Regions from separate parts of the Rhodovulum viride genome, predicted to be linked through region 4. Evidence: riboswitches for the same ligand, from Rfam matches in the RefSeq annotation. Region 4 holds a riboswitch; each other region holds the start of a gene.
The links. Region 4 has a riboswitch for cobalamin ahead of BYZ73_RS07205 (DUF4198 domain-containing protein). Riboswitches for the same ligand answer to the same signal wherever they lie in the genome.

Region 1 (4,481 bases), on a different contig from region 4:
CGCTCGACCAGAAGCCGCCCGAGCCAGCCCGTCATTCGCAGGTCCAGCGCCAGCCGGGCAGTCCCTGGGTGATCGGCCAGCCATGGCCATGCGGCTCGGTCTGGATCGGGCCGAGATCGAGACAGTCGCTGACCCAGTAGGAATGGTCGATATTGATCAGCCAGGCCCAGGCCGCGTCGCCCTTCGCGCCAAAGCCGGTGGTCCCGTCCCATTGCGCGGCGCGCCATTCGGGCAGCGAGGCCTCGAAGGTCTCTGCGGCTTCGGCGGCGGCGAGATGGGCGTCGACCGCCGGGTTTTCGTAAAAGCCCGGATTGTACCAGCCCCGGCCGGCAAAACCGCTGTCATAGAGGTTGAACACCTCCGACGGGTCGTGCGAGCCCCAGCCGAAGACCACCGGCTCGGAATGCATGAGCCGCCCGATCTCGTCCCAGCTCCGGCCGTCGGGGATCGCCCGGATGCCGACCGGTTTCAGCGCCTCGGCGACCCCCAGCGCCAGCGCCTGCCGCACCGAGTCGGAGGCCGGGTAGACCAGCCGGAATTCGGCCTCGAGCCCGTCCTTTTCGCGCAGCCCGTCGCCATCGGCATCGGTCCAGCCCGCAGCCGCCAGCGTGGCGCGCGCGGCGTCGGGGCCGGTCTCGGTCAGGCGGTCCTCGGGGTTATCCCAGGGCAAACCGTCGGCCGGGCCATGGGCGGGGGCGCCATGGCCGTTGACCGCCAGCGCCAGCAGCGCGGTCCGGTCCACCGCCTGATCGACCGCCACCCGGATGGCGCGGTCGGCGGTGACATCGTTGCCGATCGGCACGCCCTCGGCGGTCCGGCCGCCCGCGGGCCGCATCGGGAACATCACCCCGCGATTGTCGACGCTTGGCACATGCAGCACCTGCATCCCCTCTGGCGCGGCATCGGCCTCGGCCGGGGGCACGGCGACGATCTGCGCCGCGCCGGTACGCGCCAGCGCCAGCCCCGTCGCCTCGGCCCCGAAGACGAAGGTCACGCGCGGAAACGGGATGTCGGGGCCGTGCCAATAGGGGTTCGGCGCGACGATCAGCTGTTCGCCCTCGCGCCATTCGACCAGGCGGAACGGCCCGGCGCCGACCGGGTGGCGGGCGTAATCCGGCCCGTAGGATGCCTTTGGCACGATCCCCAGCGTCGCCAGATCTCCGGTGAAGGTGATCTGCGGGTGGCGGAGTTCCAGCTCGACCGTCAGCGGGCCGGTAGCGCGGGCCTCCTTCAGCACCTTGAGATCCGTCAGCCCGTCGCCGTCGCGCGCGGCGTTGAAGGTGAAGGCCACGTCCTCGGCGGTCAGGGGCGTTCCGTCCGAAAACCGCGCATCGTCGCGAAGCGTGACGGTCCAGGTCAGACGGTCGTCCGACAGCGACCAGCCGGTCGCCAGATCGCCCGCCAGCGACAGGTCGGCCGCGCGCCTGAGCAGCGTTGCCTGAAACAGCGGATTCCCGTAGCGGCCCCAGCCCATGATCGGGTCGAAACCGGTCTCGGGTTCGCCGCCCACCGCCAGCACCAGCGGCGGGGCGGCCTCGACAGCCAGCGGCAGACTCAGCGAAACGGCAAGGGCCAGGAAGGACAGAGGGCGCATGAGGACTCGGTATGATTTATGCCTCCCATCTTCATACGCCCGGCGCGGCGGGAATGCCAAGCGCGGTTCTGTGCCTTGTTTGCCCCGCGCTCCGGAGGCAAAGTCGCCGCAAAGCGGGAGGGGCCCATGCAGCGCATCACGATCACCATCGAAGACGACCTGCTGGAGGCGCTCGACGCCTTCATGGACCGGTCTGGCGCGTCGAACCGGTCCGAGGCGCTGCGCGACCTGATCCGCCGGGGGCTTGACCAGGACGCGCCCGAGACCGCCGAATGCGTGGGCGTCGTGACCTATGCCATGGACCCCGCGCAGCGCGATCTGGGGCGGCTGGTGCCAGAAAGCCGCCAGCAGCACCATGACGCGGCCATCGCGGCGCTGTCGGTGCCGCTTGACCATCACGCGGCGGTCGAGGTGGCAGTGATGCGGGGCACGGTGGGCTCGGTCCAGGCCTATGCCAACAGCCTGTTCCTGCAGCGCGGCGTGCGGCACGGCCAGACCGTTCTGATCCCGGTGCGGACCGAGGTCGAGTTCCACCTGCATGGCGAGCGGGCGCATACCCACGATCACCTGCGGGTGCTGGACCGATTCTGACCCTGTCCGCGAAGGGTCCGGGCTAAAGCCTGAGCCGCCGCGCCCGGGCGCCGCCCCGGCGGCATGGGCGGGGCAGGGCCAGATCCAGCGGCCGGGGCGGCATCGCGCGGATCTGCACCAGCAGGCGGCGGAACTCGTCCAGCGCGGCCGTGGCCGGACCCGGTGCCGCCTGCGCCTCGGCGGCGCGGGCGGCGGCGGGCAGATCGGCCCGGCCGGGCAGGCTGCCCAGCCATTGCATGAAGCCAAGCTGGCCCAGCTCGCGCGCCCGCGGCCCCGTCTGGGGGCAGGCGGCAAGCCGCATCAGCACCATCTCCAGCATCGCCGGCAGACCGGCCCCGCCCGGAACCTCGTCACGAAAAACCGGGCCGCGCCGGCCCCTGATGTCATCCATCGCGGATCTCCTTGCCGGGGCACCCCGCCCGGGTTCACACGCTTGGATGGCAGGTCTCCTGGCTTGCGGGTCATCGCCGCCCCGACCCTTCCCGGACCGTTCGGTCCAGTGGCCGTCTCGGGGGGCTCTCCGCCTACAGTTGCGGGGGCAGCCGCGGATTTGCCGGAGGTTCCGGCGGACCGCGTTCCCTTTTCACCCGCGCGGCCGGCAAGGCCTGCGGGAACCATCGCCACAAGCGCTACCCGGCCGGGCGGGCGGCTGTCAATGGCGCAGAATATCGGCCGTGAATGTGAGCCGGGCTCATAAAGATCCTGACAAACATGAATTGGACAGGCGCGGCCGAAGGCCATATCTGCCGTCCATGACCCAATCCGCGCCCCGCCCCGCCCGCCATTCGCCTGTCTTCGAGACCCTTCGCACCGCCGCCGCCGAGCGGATCCTGGTGCTGGACGGGGCGATGGGCACCCAGATCCAGAAGCTCGGCCTGACCGAGGACGATTTCACCGGTTCTGGCGGCGGCTGCGCCTGTCATCTGCACGGCGACAAGCCGCAGAAGGGCAACAACGACCTTCTGAACCTGACGAATCCCGACGTGATCGAAGAGATCCACTACCGCTATGCGATGGTTGGCGCCGATATCGTCGAGACCAATACCTTTTCCTCGACCGCCATCGCCCAGGCCGATTACGGGCTGGAAGACAAGGTCTTCGCGCTGAACGAGGCGGGTGCGCGGCTGGCCCGCAAGGCGATGGACCGGGCCGAGGCCGAGGACGGGCGGCATCGCTTCGTCGCGGGCGCGCTGGGACCGACGAACCGCACCGCCTCGATCAGTCCCGACGTGAACAACCCGGGCTACCGGGCCGTGACTTTCGACGACCTGCGGATCGCCTATGCCGAACAGCTGCACGGGCTGATCGCGGGCGGCATCGACCTGGTTCTGATCGAGACGATCTTCGACACGCTGAACGCCAAGGCCGCGATCTTCGCCTGCGAGGAGGTCTTTGCCGAACAGGGCCTGCGCCTGCCCGTCATGATCTCGGGCACCATCACCGACCTGTCGGGGCGGACGCTGTCGGGCCAGACGCCCACGGCCTTCTGGCATTCGGTGCGCCATGCCCGGCCGCTGACCATCGGGCTGAACTGCGCGCTGGGGGCCGATGCGATGCGCCCGCACCTGGCCGAGCTTTCGGCCGTGGCCGACACGCTGATCTGCGCCTATCCCAATGCCGGGCTCCCGAACGAGATGGGCGACTACGACCAGACACCCGATGAGATGGCGGCGCTGGTCGCGGGCTTTGCGAAGGACGGGCTGGTCAATATCGTCGGCGGCTGCTGCGGGTCGACCTATGACCATATCGCGGCGGTGGCAAAGGCGGTTCGGGGCCATGCCCCTCGCAAAATCCCAGAGATCGCGCCGAAGATGCGGCTCTCGGGGCTCGAACCCTTCACCCTGACCGACGACATCCCCTTCGTGAATGTGGGCGAGCGGACGAACGTCACCGGCTCGGCCCGGTTCCGCAAGCTGATCAAGGAACAGGACTACGCCACCGCTCTGGATGTCGCGCGCGATCAGGTCGAGAACGGCGCCCAGATCATCGACGTCAACATGGACGAGGGCCTGATCGACAGCAAACAGGCGATGATCGACTTCCTGAACCTCGTCGCGGCCGAGCCCGACATCGCCCGCGTGCCGGTGATGATCGACAGCTCCAAGTGGGAGGTGATCGAGGCGGGCCTGAAATGCGTGCAGGGCAAGCCGGTCGTCAACTCGATCTCGATGAAGGAGGGCGAAGAGGCCTTCCTGCACCATGCGCGGCTGTGCCGGGCTTACGGCGCGGCGGTGATCGTGATGGCCTTCGACGAGAAGGGCCAGGCCGACACCGAGGATCGCAAGGTCGAAATCTG
Region 2 (4,481 bases), on a different contig from region 4:
TGCCGTTCGTCACGGTGCTCGGGACGCTGGCAAACCACCTGTGGGGCGCTGGCTATCCGGTGGACGGGATCGAGGCGGGGATCATCTGGAGCTATCGCCTGCCACGCGCCGTGGTGGCGGCGTGTTGCGGGGCAGGGCTGGCGCTGACCGGCGTCGTTCTTCAGGCGCTCTTGCGCAACCCGCTGGCGGATCCCTACCTGATGGGCCTTTCGGCAGGCGCCTCGACCGGGGCGGTGCTGGTGACGGTCGCGGGCCTGGGCGGCGGCGCGATCTCGATGTCGCTTGGCGCACTGACCGGGGCGCTTCTTGCCTTCGGTTGTGTCGCGGTTCTGGCCCGAGCCGTGAGCGGGGATGTGGGAGGCGGACGCGCAACACAGGCCGCCGCCGCCCTCATCCTCGCCGGGATCGCCGGTTCGCAGCTGTTCAACGCGCTGACCGCCTTCATCATCGCCCGGTCTGCCAATGCCGAACAGGCGCGCGGCATCATGTTCTGGCTGATGGGCAACCTTTCGGGGATCAGGTGGGACGACGTGGGCGCCTGCATGGCCGTCTCTGTTGCGGGCGTCGCCCTCTGCCTGTGGCACCGGCGCGGGCTTGACGCCTTCACCTTCGGGGCAGACGGGGCCGCCTCTCTGGGGATCAACGTCCCGGCGCTGCGCGGCAGCCTCATCGCCGCGACCGCCGTCATGGTCGGGGTGCTCGTGTCGAAAGTGGGTGCCATCGGGTTTGTCGGCCTCGTCGTGCCCCATGCCATGCGGTTTCTCGTGGGCGCCCGTCACGACCGGCTGGTGCCTGCCTCGGCGCTGGCCGGGGCGGTGTTTCTGGTCGCTGCCGACGTGATCAGCCGCAGTCTCGTCCCGGGCCAGGTTCTGCCCATAGGGGTGGTGACCGCGCTTGTGGGCGCCCCCGCCTTCGCGCTGATCCTCGTGCACGGAGCGCGCAAATGAAGGTCGAGCTGCGGCACCTGTCGGCCAGGATCCACCGCGCGCCATTGCTGGAGGATATTTCGGTCCGCATCGAACGCGGGGAACTCTTCGGCCTTGTCGGCCCCAACGGATCGGGCAAATCCACGCTGATGCGCTGTCTCGCGGGGCTGCAGCGTCCGACCTCGGGCGGCATTCTGGTGGAGGATGCAGATCTTGCGCGGATGCCCGCCCGGCACCGCGCGCGGCGCATCGCCTTCGTCCAACAACAGGCCGATACGACGGACCGTCTGACCGTTCGGCAAGCGGTGGACCTGGGGCGCATCCCCTACCTCTCTGCCCTGCGGGGATGGGGGCGTTCCGATGAGACCGCGGTCGAGGCCGCTCTGACGGCCGTGGAGATGACCGCCTTCGCCGGTCGTCTCTGGCATACCCTCTCGGGTGGCGAACGCCAGCGCGTCCACATCGCGCGCGCCCTCGCGCAGGATCCAAGGCTCCTGCTCCTCGACGAGCCGACCAACCATCTCGATATCCGGCATCAGCTCTCGCTCATGGCGCTGGTCCGGGCACTGCCCATCACCCGTGTCATCGCGCTGCACGATCTGAACCAGGCCACGGCCTGCGACCGGATCGGCGTGCTGTCCGGGGGCAGGCTTGTCGCGACGGGTCTGCCCCGCGACGTGCTGAACGAGGATCTTCTGGCCGAGGTCTTCGGCGTCGCCGCGACGCGCCATGCCGCTCCGGACGGATCGCCACGCCTTCACTTCTCTCATGCCCTCTAAAGGATCGCCCCATGCGCCTGTTCGTCGGCCTGCTTGCCCTGGTTCCCGTTGCGGGACACGCCGAGACCCATGACGTCAGAATGCTGACCCGCGGCGAGACCGGCGCCATGATCTACGAGCCCGCCTATCTCGAGATCGCACCCGGCGATACCGTGCGCTTCCTTCCCGCGCAGCGTGGCCACAACGCGGCCTCCATCCCCGAGATGCTGCCAGAGGGTGCGGATCGCTTCATCGGCCAGATCGACGAAGAGATCGCGGTGATCTTCGAGGTCGAGGGGCGCTACGGCATCAAGTGCTCGCCGCACTATGCCATGGGCATGGTGATGATCGTCGATGTGGGAGAGGTCGACGGGGCGGCGCCTCTTCCGGATGGTCTGCCGGATCGCGCCAGAGAGCGGATGTCGGACCTGCTCGGCCGATAGGGCCCGGGTTCAGGTCGGGGGCGCCCCCCGAATTCACACCGAGACCCAATGGCCACCGCCAGCTTCACCACGCCCCGGGGCATCACCGCGGATGGGCTTTTGGGCGCCCGTGCATGCTGCCCCGCACGCAACAAGTGGTTAATTTGCAGTCCAGGACCACCACATGTTGACATCTGACAAAGATCGATAGATGGTGGCGCCGTCATGGTTTCCCGGGGCGATCCGGGGACGAAAGAGGGAAGCCGGTGCAGACCCGTCTGGGTCAAATCCGGCGCTGCCCCCGCAACTGTGAGCGGCGAGCGAAGCTGACGACGCCACTGGGTCCACCCGTCGAAAGACCGGGGCCCGGGAAGGCCAGCCGAGTGTCGACCCGCAAGCCAGGAGACCTGCCATGACGGACGGCAACAACCAGAGGCGGAGGGCCTCGGGGTGCGTTTGCGATCCGCGGCGGGCAGGTCCGTCGCCATGGCTCTCGTGTCCCAAGGTCCGACAGGAAACGGCAGACAATGGGGCGAGACATGACCATCACCGTCTATTTCAGACCGGCACCGACGCGACCGCCCCTGCAGACGAAAAGGACCGGACGTCCCGATGATGCAGACAGGTGATGCGATGACCGCTCTTCTCCCCCAATCCGTCGTGACCCGCGACGGGCAGGTGGTTCCCTTCGACAGCGGCCGCATCGCGCGGGCCGTCGCCCGCGCGGGCGAGGCCACCGGCGAGTTCGGCGCCGAGGAGGCCGCGCGCCTGACCGATCGGGTGGTGCGGGTCCTGAGCTTCCGCCATGCGGGCGGCGCGCCCGGCGTCGAAGAGATCCAGGATGCGGTCGAACAGGCGCTGATCGGCGCCAACCGGATGGTGACGGTGCGCGCCTATGCGGTCTATCGCGACCAGCATGCGCGGCTGCGCGAGGACCGGCGGGTGCTGGTCGATGTGGAAAGCTCGATCAACGAATATCTCGACCGGTCCGACTGGCGGGTGAACGCCAACGCGAACCAGGGCTATTCGCTGGGCGGCATGATCCTGAACACCTCGGGCAAGGTGACGGCCAATTACTGGCTGAGCCATATCTACCCGCCGGAAGTCGGCCGGGCCCATCGCGAGGGCGATGTCCATATCCACGATCTCGACATGTTCGCGGGCTATTGCGCGGGCTGGTCGCTGCGGACGCTCTTGCGCGAGGGGCTGAACGGGGTGCCCGGCACCATCGAATCCGCCCCGCCGATGCATCTGACCAGCGCGTTGGGCCAGATCGTCAATTTCCTCGGCACGCTGCAGAACGAATGGGCCGGTGCGCAGGCCTTCAGTTCCTTCGACACCTATCTCGCGCCCTATGTGCGGCTCGACGGGCTGGACTATGCCGCCGTGCGGCAAGCGATGCAGGAATTCATCTACAACCTCAACGTCCCCTCGCGCTGGGGCACCCAGACACCCTTCACGAACCTCACCTTCGACTGGACCTGTCCCGCCGATCTGGCGGACCAGGTGCCGATCGTCGGCGGGCGCGAGGTCGATTTCACCTATGGCGCGTTGCAGGCCGAGATGGACCTCATCAACCGCGCCTACATGGAGGTGATGACCGAGGGCGACGCCCGTGGCCGGGTCTTCACCTTCCCGATCCCGACCTACAACATCACGCCCGATTTCCCCTGGGACAGCGAGAATGCTGGCTATCTCTTCGAGATGACAGCGAAATACGGGCTGCCCTATTTCCAGAACTTCGTGAACTCGGAACTGGAGCCGCACATGGTCCGGTCCATGTGCTGCCGGTTGCAGCTGGACCTGACCGAACTCTTGAAACGCGGCAACGGGCTTTTCGGGTCGGCCGAGCAGACCGGGTCGCTTGGTGTCGTCACCATCAACTGCGCCCGGCTGGGCTATCTGCACAAGGGCGACGAGGCGGGGCTGCTGGCCGCGCTCGACCGGCTGGCGGGGATCGCGAAGACCAGTCTGGAACTCAAGCGCAAGGTGATCGAGCGCCATATCGAGGCGGGGCTTTTCCCTTACACCAAGCGCTATCTCGGAACGCTCAGGAACCATTTCTCGACGCTGGGCGTGAATGGCGTGAACGAGATGATCCGGAACTTCACCGATGATCGCGAGACCATCGCGACCGAGGCGGGCCAGGCGCTTGCCGTCAGGCTGATGGATCACCTGCGCGCCCGGATGGTCGAGTTCCAGGAAGAGACCGGGCACATGTACAACCTCGAGGCCACGCCCGCCGAGGGCACGACCTACCGCTTTGCCCGCGAGGACCGCAAACGTTTCCCCGGCATCCTGCAGGCGGGCACCGAGGACCAGCCCTATTACACCAACTCGACCCAGCTTCCGGTCGGGTATACGTCCGACCCGTT
Region 3 (4,481 bases), on a different contig from region 4:
GCAAGCTCGCTGATCGAGACGAGCTGCCCCGGGGCCGCGACCAGCATGGCAAGCTGGTCGGTGCAGAGGTTCATCGACACGACCCGCGCGGGCGGGTCTGCCAGCACCGCGGCCCCGGCAAGGGCGAGGGCCGCGGCGAGCCGGATCGCGCTAGAAGGAGGCACGCAGACCCACATAGAGCGCCCGGCCCGTGGTGTTGTAGTGATAGGTGCCGCCATAGGCGACGGCCGAGTAGAACTCCTCGTCGAAGAGGTTTTCGACCCTTGCATAGGCCTCGGTGCCGTTGCCCAGCGCGTAGGTGACCTGGGCTGCGGCAAGCCCGGCATCGGGCAGAGAACCGTAAGGGTCGAGGCGCCCGGCCACATATTGGTACGAGACATCGGCCGTGAGCCGCGACGTCACCTCGCTGCTGACGCCCAGCAGGAGATCGTGGAGCGGGACGCGGTCGAGCCGGTCGCCTTTCCAGCGCACGTCGGTATAGGTGTAGCTGCCGTAAAGCGCGGTCGCAGGGGTCATGTCGTAGCGGCCGGACAGTTCCAGGCCCTGGCTGCGGGTGGTTCCGTCAAGCTGGCGGTAGCAGCCCCAGGCATAGCTGCAGATGGCGGGGTCGGCCGCGCCATAGTCGATCTTGTCATCGATTTCCGCAAAGAAGGCGGTGGCCTTCAGGAACCCGTCGCCCGACAGCCGTTTTTCAAGCCCGATGTCGAAGCTGGTGCTGGTTTCGGGGTTGAGGTCCGGGTTGCCGACCGTGTCGCCGGTAATGGTGCCGTAAAGTTCGTAAAGCGCGGGGACGCGATAGCCGGTGCCCAGAGAGGTGCGGAAGATCAGGTCGGGCTGGAGCCGCCAGGCCAGCGCGGCGCGGCCGGTCACCTGATCGTCAAAGCTTGAATAATCATCGTAGCGCAGCGAAAGCGACAGATCGATGTCGTCGGTCGCGGCCTGGCGAAGCTCTGCAAAGAGCGCGCGGTTGATGACCGAATAGGTCTCGCCGTCAAGCGTGGCCTCGTCCTGCTTCCAGTCGGCGCCGAAGGACAGGTCGGTCCCGGCCGCCAGAGAGGCCGTTCCGAGGTAGCTGGCGGCCCGGCTGGTGCCATCATAAAGGGACGTCCCGAAACTCGAACGGTAGCTGCGCTCGGTCTGCGTGCGCGCCAGCGACAGTTCGTTGTCGACCGTTCCGATCGCGAATTGGGCGAAGGCGCGCAGGCCTTTTCGCGTCGCCTCCGATCGGGTGATCGGGTTCGTGTCGGTAACGTCGCTGTCATAGTCCGAGTTTCCGTCGGAATAGAATCCCGAGAAGCCCAGCCGAAGGGTGTCGGTCAGATCGTAGGCGGCATTGAGCGAGACCGAATCTTCGTCAAAGCCGTCCGCTTCGTCATTGCCCGACAGGGTCGAGAAGCCGTCGGTTTCGACATGCGAGATCGTGGCCGAGATTTCGCCGCGTTCGGTCTTCTGGCCAAGGCTCAGACCGGCAGAGTAGCTGCCATAGGTGCCAGTTTCGACCGTGGCGCGCCCCGAAAAGCCCAGTTTTTCCGGTCTCCATGTGGTGATGTCGACAACGCCCGCGATGGCATTCGCGCCGAAAAGCGCGGATTGCGAGCCCTTCAGCACTTCGATCCTGGAGAGCAGTCCGGCGGTCAGGGTGCCGAAGTCGAGCGCGGCGGGGGTGCCCGAGGGATCGGCAAAGCCCATCCCGTCGATCCGGGTCGCGATATAGCCGTTTCCAAGCCCGCGAATCCGAAGCGTGGCGGTCTGCCCGAGCCCGCCATTCTGCGTGATCGACACGCCCGGCAGGGTGGCAAGGGTCTGGCCCAGATTCTGACCGCCTGCGGCGATCTCGCTGCTCTCGAGCGTCTCGACCGTCGCGCCGGTCCGGTTGGTGGCGATGGGCGTGAGGCTGGCGCTGGCGGTGATCTCGTCCAGCATCAGGCTGGACCGGGCCTCCTGCGCCAGGGCGGACAGGGGGCTCAGCGCGGCGAGGCCGAGCGTGAGGCAAAGGGTGGGTCTGGTCATGTCGGTTCCGTTCCGGTCTCGGGAACCGCCGCGGCGGGCGGTCCGTCCTGTCGTGGGGTCCTTGGAAAGACATGCCTCCCGCAGACGGTGATGCGTCACCACTGCGGATGGACCGCCGCCTGCGCCGCGCCCCGCGGACAGGCTGGGTGATCGTCCTGGCAGGTCTCCTGGCTTGCGGGTCCTCGCTTGGCTGGCCTTCCCGGGGAGGACCCCCAGTGGCACGATCAGCCGCGCTCGCCGCTTACAGTTGCGGGGGCAGCCGCGGAATTGAGCCGACGAAGGCCGCACCGCGTTCCCTTTTCATCGCCCGTTTCCGGGCGAACCAAGACAATTGTCCGTTAATCCGGGCTCCCGGCCCTGTCAAGCGGCGCACTCCTTGCGGCCGGTCCGGTCGGGCGGCAGAGGGCGAGGATCGCGGGAAGCTCGTCGGTCGGGGTCAGGAAAAGCGCGGCGTCCCGGCCGTGGGCGACCCGCACCAGCAGAAGGTTCAGCGGCGCGGGCGCGCGCAAGATCGCGCAGGTGGTCCCGGGGCCGTCTCCTGCGGCCTTGGTCATCGCGCCGAGCCCGAGCCCGGTGAACCCGGTCAGCCGGTGGGCAAATTCGGCATCGCCCTGCATCGCGACGATCTGGCCCTCGCGCAGCCGCAGCCCGGCCGTTGCCCGGGCAAGACAGGTGCCGACCGGATCGGGCGGCGGGGTGACGGTCTCTCCGGCCGGGTCAGGACGGGTCTCGGGCGTGGGGGCGCTGGCCGCAGGCGCGGTCCAGTCGCGGTCTGCGGCCGCGCGCAGCGCCTCGACCGAACATCCCGCTTCGGTCGGATCGACCCGGTAGGGAGGGCGGCTCGCGGCGACCGACAGCTCGGCCGCCTTGGCGACGAAGGGGCGAACCCGGCCGTGAAAGGCGGCAATCAGCGGCTCGGCGGGATCGCCGGTGGCCTCTGGCGGCTCGGCCGGGATCGGCGTCGCGTCCGGTGTGACCGGCCCCGTGCGGCCCACCCGCAACAGGCGCCGACGGGCCGCCAGCAGCCGGATTTCCTGTCCCGCCCCGTCGCCGATGGTCATTTCGCGCGGCAGGATCGTTTCCGAAATCTCGGTCAGCGGCACCTCGACGATCCCGTCCACGCCCCCGGGCACCGTGCGTTCGGCGGCGGCCTCGGCGCCCCTCAGCTTGGCCAGCGCGGCGTTGAGACGCTCGAGCCCGGCCATCTCAGCGGCCCCGCTCCTGCGACCCGCCAGCCGCGGTGGCCGGGGGCGCGGCATCGACGATCTCGACGATTTCGGCCATGGTGGCGCGCATGGCGGCAAGCGCGGCCGCGATATCGGCCTCGCCTCCGATCACCGCGCAAAGTGCCTCGTCCGGGTCGCGCGGCGCCCGCACGAAAAGCTCGAACCGGCCCCCGTGCAGCAGTACCGCCTCGGGGGGCGCCTGATCGGTCCCGAACACTTCGGTCGAGGCGGCGGCGGCCTGCCCGCCCAGAAGCAGGGCGCCGCGAAGACAAAGCGCATCGTAGAATTCCTGCGGCTGAGGATGCTCGGCCTCGGCCCGCAGCACCAGCCGCGCCGACAAGTCGACGAATGCGATCACCCGGCAATCGGGAATCGCGCGTCGCAGCGCCTGAATGGTGATGGTCAGCGGCATCGTGCCCGAGTTTATCCGAATTTCCGGCGGCGGCCACTGGCAATAGCGCACAAGCGCGCGTCGCGTGCCAAGGGGGTGCAACGGAATGGACCTTAGCGGGCTTACACGCCTTGCTATGGACCGGACGTCTGGTCAGGCCGGCGTCAGGCCGGCGGGGGGGCTGCGCCGGGCCGTTGTGCGCGCAGGGGCCGCGGGCTCCGGGTGCGGCTTTCGTCGATCTGTACCCGCCGCGGACGCACGGGCATGCCAGCCCCGCCGACGCGCCAGTCCGGGTCCAGCAGGACCGGCGCGTCCCGGTCGTTCGCCGTTGCGCCCAGCAGCCGCAGCACCTGCCGCAGCGCATGGCCAAACCCGTCGGCGCCGCTGGCAGCCCAGCGCGCCGGGTTATCGCGTGCGTCCAGCGCGTCTGTCAGGGCGATCGGGCAGATGTCGGCAAAAAGCCCTTCGGTTTCGCGCCGCACCCGGCGCAGCACCCGGGCGCGATCGCGCTCGGTCACCAGCTTGTCGAACCGGGTCAGCAGCAAAAGGCTCGTTTCGCCCAGCCGGTCGGCGAACATGTCCCAGACCGCGGCTTCGGACTGGCGCCAGGCCTGGGTCGCATGGCTGCACCAGATCACCCCGTCCGCGAGGCCGATGGCGTTTTCCCAAACCTCCGAGCCCATGTTCGGGTCCGAAATGCCCGGCATGTCGATCAGGTCGCAAAGCTTGAGGATCTCGGCTTCGGCATGGATCTGGATCAGCCGGGTTTCGGCGGACGACAGACGGTGCAGGTCGTCCATCTCGACGGGTTCGGTGCGGCCGAAACGATCCTCGCGCCAGGCAGGGGCAGAGCC
Region 4 (4,481 bases):
CAGCGCCTTCGCCCGGCGCGGCGGGGCAGGATCGAGCATCGGCACCGAAATCTCGGGCATCGGCGGCGCGGCGTCGTCGGGGGGCAGGTCGGAAGGCGGGCTCGGGGTCCTGTGGGATGTCATCGGGGCTCCTGCGGCGTTCGGCAGGGGTGTCGGACGGGGCTTTCCGGATGTCAAGCGCGGCTCAGAACTCGACGCCGGGCTGGCCCTTGATGCCCGACCGGAACGGGTGCTTGACCAGCGTCATCTCGGTGACCAGATCGGCCGCCTCGATCAGCGCCTCGGGGGCGTTGCGGCCTGTCAGCACGACATGGGTCAGGGGCGGCTTCTCGGCCTGGAGGAACTCCACCACGCGGTCGGCATCCAGATAGCCGTAGCGCAGCGCGATGTTGATCTCGTCCAGCAGCACCATGCGGATGGCGGGATCGCGGATCAACTCTTTCGCCTTTTCCCAGCCCTTTTCTGCGGCGGCGATGTCGCGGGCGCGGTCCTGGGTTTCCCAGGTAAAGCCCTCGCCCATGGCATGGAACTGGCAGAGATCGCCGAAATGCGAGGTCAGAAGCCGCCGCTCGCCCGTGTCCCAGGCGCCCTTGACGAACTGGACCACGGCGCAGGGCATCTGATGGGCGATGCAGCGCAGGATCATCCCGAAGCCCGAGGAGGACTTGCCCTTGCCGGTGCCGGTATGCACGAGGATCAGCCCCTTCTCGCCGGATTTCCCGGCCATGATCTTGTCGCGCGCGGCCTTCTTCCTGGCCATCTTGGCGGCATGGCGGGCGTCGTCGGCAACGGTATCGGCGGTCTCGTCGGTCATGGGGGCTCCTTGCGCGTGTCGGGGACAGCTTAGCGGGCGGGGGCGCGGCGTCAAACCCGGGCCGCGCGGCGGTCGTGCCGATTGACAAGTCCCGAGCCGCTTGCCATGACGAAGCCGTGACCGGTTCGCCCGGGCCCCGAGGGTCCGGACGTGAAAAGGGAACGCGGTGCGCCCCCGCAAGGGGCAAGTCCGCGGCTGCCCCCGCAACTGTAAGCGGCGAGCACGGCTGAGAACGCCACTGGGGATACCCCCCGGGAAGGCCAGCCAAGCTGAGACCCGCAAGCCAGGAGACCTGCCGGCCGCCCGTTTCCCCGCAAGGGAGGCGGTTTCCACCGGACGCCGGGGTGCGCGTCTGGCCCGGATCGGCCGCGTTGCGACCCGTTCGAGCCTCTCATCCCCTCGTCCTTTCACCCGCGGCCTGTCCGGCCGCCCCTGTTGAAAGGCAACGACCTTGATCTTCCACGGCAATCTCGTAACCGCCGCGCTGGCGCTGACCCTCGTTCCCGGGGTGGCCGCCGCGCATTTCCAGCTGGCCTATACCGAAGAAAGCCTGATCGACGCGCCCGGCGACGTGCCGGTCAAGCTGATCTTCTGGCACCCGCAGGAAAGCGGCCCGGTCATGGACATGGGCGAACCGCTGGAATTCTACGCCATCCATCGCGGCGAGAAGATCGACCTTCGCGCGACGCTCAGCCAGACCGTCTTTCGCGGCCCGCTGAACGAGGCCGTCGCCTGGGATGGCAGTCTGCCGGTCAAGCGGATGGGCGACTATGTGCTGGTGACGGTGCCCGCGCCCTATTACGAGGACTCCGAGGATATCTACATCCAGCAGATCACCAAGACCTATCTCAATCGCGGCCAGATGCCGACCGACTGGGACAGCCCGCAGGGGCTGAAGGCCGAGATCGTGCCGCTGGTCAAACCCTATAACGTGATCGCGGGCTCGACCTTCACCGGGCGGGTGCTGTCGGCGGGCCAGCCTGTCGCGGGCGCCGAGATCGAGATCGAATACATGGCGGCCGAGCCCGACATGGCCACGGGCGCGCCCAAGCCCGCGACCGCCGGGCCGTTGCCGGGGGGCGCGATCGTGGCCGTGTCGGACGAGAACGGCTATTTCACTTTCGGCGTGCCCAAGGCGGGCTATTGGGGCTTTGCCGCGCTGGGCGTGGGCCCCGATACCGCGTTCGAGGGCAAGGAGCTCAGCCAGGATGCGGTGCTCTGGATCCGCGCCTTCGATCTGAAATAGGGGCGGGCCCATGCATATCGTGGACGGGGCGCTGGCGGCGCCCGTGGTGATCGGCGGCGCGGTGCTGGCGGCGGGGGGCGTGGCGCGCGGATTGCGCGATCTGACGCTGGAAAAGATCCCCGCTGCCGGGATGCTCTCGGCCAGCTTCTTCGTGGCCTCGCTGATCCATGTGCCCATCGGCCCGTCCTCGGTGCACCTGATCCTGAACGGTCTGGCCGGGCTGGTGCTTGGCTGGGCCGCCTTTCCGGCGCTGTTCGTGGGGCTCTTGCTGCAGGCGGTCTTTTTCGGGTTCGGCGGGCTGACGGTGCTGGGGGTCAATACCCTGAACATCGCGCTGCCCGCAGTGATCGTGCATTATCTCTGCCGCCGGGGTCTTGCGCGCGGCACCCCCCGGATCGCCGCGCTTTGGGCCGGGATGGGCGGGGCGCTGGCCATCGCGCTGACGGCGCTTGGCGTCGGTCTGGCGCTGGCGCTGTCGGGCGCGGCCTTCCTGCCCGCCGCCCGGCTGGTCTTTCTGGCCCATATCCCGGTGATGGCGGTCGAGGGCCTTTTGACCGCCGCCGCCGTCTATCTTGCCGCCCAGGTGAAGCCCGACCTCTTTGCGACAGTTCAAGGACCCCAACGATGATCCGTCCCCTTGCTTTGACCCTGGCGCTTGCGATGGCGCCGCTGCCTGCGCTGGCCCATAAGGTGATCGGCGGGGCCTATGCCGATGGTGCGCTGATCGAGGGCGAGATCGGCTTTTCGAATGGCGACATGGCCGCCGACGCCCTGGTCGAGGTCTTCGACCCGGCGGGCACCCGGCTGGGCGAGACCCGGACCGATGGCGACGGCATCTTCACCTACCGCCCCACCGCCGCCGTCGCCCATGTCTTCCGCGCCGATCTGGGCGCGGGCCATGTCGCCGAATTCACCCTGAGCGCCGATGAGGTCGCCGCGATCCTCGACAGCCCCGCCGCCCGGGCCGCCGCCGAAACCGGCGTCGCCCCTGGCGCGGGGGACGAAACCGGCGCGGGCAATCCGTCGACCTTCCCCCTGGATCGGGCGCCCGCCGGGGCAGCCTCCGGAGCGCTGGCGGCGGTGCCGCTGGTCGCCGCGCCGGGGCTGAGCGACACCGACAAGGCCGAGATCGCACGGATCGTCCGCGACGAGATGCGCCCGCTCCGGCGCGAGATCGCCGCCTATCGCGAACGGAACGACCTGCAGTCGATCCTGGGCGGGATCGGCTATATCGCGGGGCTCTTCGGGCTTGGCTTCTACATCGCCGCGCGCCGGCGTCTGAAGGGATAGGGGCATGTCCGACATCCTGATGCAGGACCGCGCCGGGCCGGAGGGCGCCGCGCTCGACGCGATCGATCCCCGCGCGCGGTTGATCGGGGCGGCGGGCTTCGCCTGCGTGACCGTCGCCTGTTCCTGGCTGCCGCTGCTGCTGGCCGCGCTGATCCTTGCCATCGCCTTGATGGCGCTGTCGGGGCGGGCGGTCGGCCCGACGCTGCGGCGGATGGCGGCGATGGACGGGTTCATCTTCCTGCTGATCGCCATGCTGCCCTTCACCACGCCCGGCGATCCGGTCTTCACGCTTTGGGGATTTGCCGCCTCGCGCGAGGGGATCGTCCATTCGACCGAGATCCTCTTGACCGCCAATGCCGTCGTTCTGGCGCTGCTGTCGCTGGCGGGCACGCTGGAACCGGCGGTGATGGGGCAGGCGCTGCACCGGCTGGGCACGCCCGAGAGGCTGGTGCATCTGCTGCTGTTCACCATCCGCTATATCGAGGTGCTGCGCGCCGAACACCTGCGGCTGCGCCGGGCGATGAAGGTCCGGGGCTTCCGGCCGGGCACGTCCTGGCACAGCTATCGCAGCTTGGGCTATCTGGTCGGCATGATGCTGGTCCGCGCGGTCGAACGGTCCGAACGGGTGCTGGCGGCGATGAAATGCCGGGGCTTTTCGGGCCGGATGCCGGTCCTCGCTGCCTTCGCCTACGGGCCGCGCGACGCGGTCTTCGGCGCGGGGCTGGCGACGGTCCTCATGGCGATGCTGGTTGCCGAGGTCGCCCATGGCGCTTTTTGACCTCGACAGGCTCGTTTTCGGCTATCCCGGCCGGCCCAGGATCCTGCAAGGCGCGAGCCTGACGCTCGAGGCGGGCCAGCGGCTGTCGATCGCGGGCGCGAACGGGTCGGGCAAGTCGACGCTTCTGCAGCTGATGGTGGGGCTTCTCGTCCCGCAATCGGGGCAGATCCGGGCCTTCGGGCAGGAGCGCCGGGCCGAGCCCGACTTCCACGAGGTGCGCCGCCGGGCGGGGCTGGTGTTTCAGGACCCCGACGATCAGCTGTTCTGCCCCACCGTGGCCGAGGATGTGGCCTTCGGGCCGCTCAATCTGGGGCTTGGGCGCGCGGCGGCGATGGAGCAGGTCGAGGCGGTTC

Region 1: it holds a riboswitch for cobalamin, as region 4 does, so the genes downstream of both, BYZ73_RS03345 (hypothetical protein) here and BYZ73_RS07205 (DUF4198 domain-containing protein) in region 4, are expected to answer to the same signal.
Region 2: it holds a riboswitch for cobalamin, as region 4 does, so the genes downstream of both, BYZ73_RS11505 (ribonucleoside triphosphate reductase) here and BYZ73_RS07205 (DUF4198 domain-containing protein) in region 4, are expected to answer to the same signal.
Region 3: it holds a riboswitch for cobalamin, as region 4 does, so the genes downstream of both, BYZ73_RS02115 (TonB-dependent receptor plug domain-containing protein) here and BYZ73_RS07205 (DUF4198 domain-containing protein) in region 4, are expected to answer to the same signal.

What each region holds. Positions count from the first base shown of each region.
Region 1 is NZ_MUAV01000003.1:124,347-128,827, forward strand. Features, by position in the region: gene BYZ73_RS03330 (ABC transporter permease) at 1-35, opposite strand, end outside; gene BYZ73_RS03335 (ABC transporter substrate-binding protein) at 32-1,594, opposite strand; gene nikR (nickel-responsive transcriptional regulator NikR) at 1,721-2,185, shown strand; gene BYZ73_RS03345 (hypothetical protein) at 2,208-2,576, opposite strand; cobalamin riboswitch at 2,608-2,819, opposite strand; gene metH (methionine synthase) at 2,938-4,481, shown strand, end outside.
Region 2 is NZ_MUAV01000012.1:4,599-9,079, forward strand. Features, by position in the region: gene BYZ73_RS11490 (FecCD family ABC transporter permease) at 1-947, shown strand, start outside; gene BYZ73_RS11495 (ABC transporter ATP-binding protein) at 944-1,705, shown strand; gene BYZ73_RS11500 (pseudoazurin) at 1,717-2,127, shown strand; cobalamin riboswitch at 2,316-2,535, shown strand; partial or broken gene BYZ73_RS11505 (ribonucleoside triphosphate reductase) at 2,740-4,481, shown strand, end outside.
Region 3 is NZ_MUAV01000002.1:151,749-156,229, reverse strand. Features, by position in the region: gene BYZ73_RS02120 (ABC transporter substrate-binding protein) at 1-176, opposite strand, end outside; gene BYZ73_RS02115 (TonB-dependent receptor plug domain-containing protein) at 151-2,010, opposite strand; cobalamin riboswitch at 2,151-2,352, opposite strand; gene BYZ73_RS02110 (hypothetical protein) at 2,349-3,215, opposite strand; gene BYZ73_RS02105 (hypothetical protein) at 3,217-3,648, opposite strand; gene BYZ73_RS23685 (dynamin family protein) at 3,792-4,481, opposite strand, start outside.
Region 4 is NZ_MUAV01000006.1:191,849-196,329, forward strand. Features, by position in the region: gene BYZ73_RS07195 (cobyric acid synthase) at 1-39, opposite strand, end outside; gene cobO (cob(I)yrinic acid a,c-diamide adenosyltransferase) at 185-814, opposite strand; cobalamin riboswitch at 919-1,128, shown strand; gene BYZ73_RS07205 (DUF4198 domain-containing protein) at 1,266-2,060, shown strand; gene cbiM (cobalt transporter CbiM) at 2,071-2,688, shown strand; gene BYZ73_RS07215 (cobalt ABC transporter permease) at 2,685-3,350, shown strand; gene cbiQ (cobalt ECF transporter T component CbiQ) at 3,355-4,128, shown strand; gene BYZ73_RS07225 (energy-coupling factor ABC transporter ATP-binding protein) at 4,115-4,481, shown strand, end outside.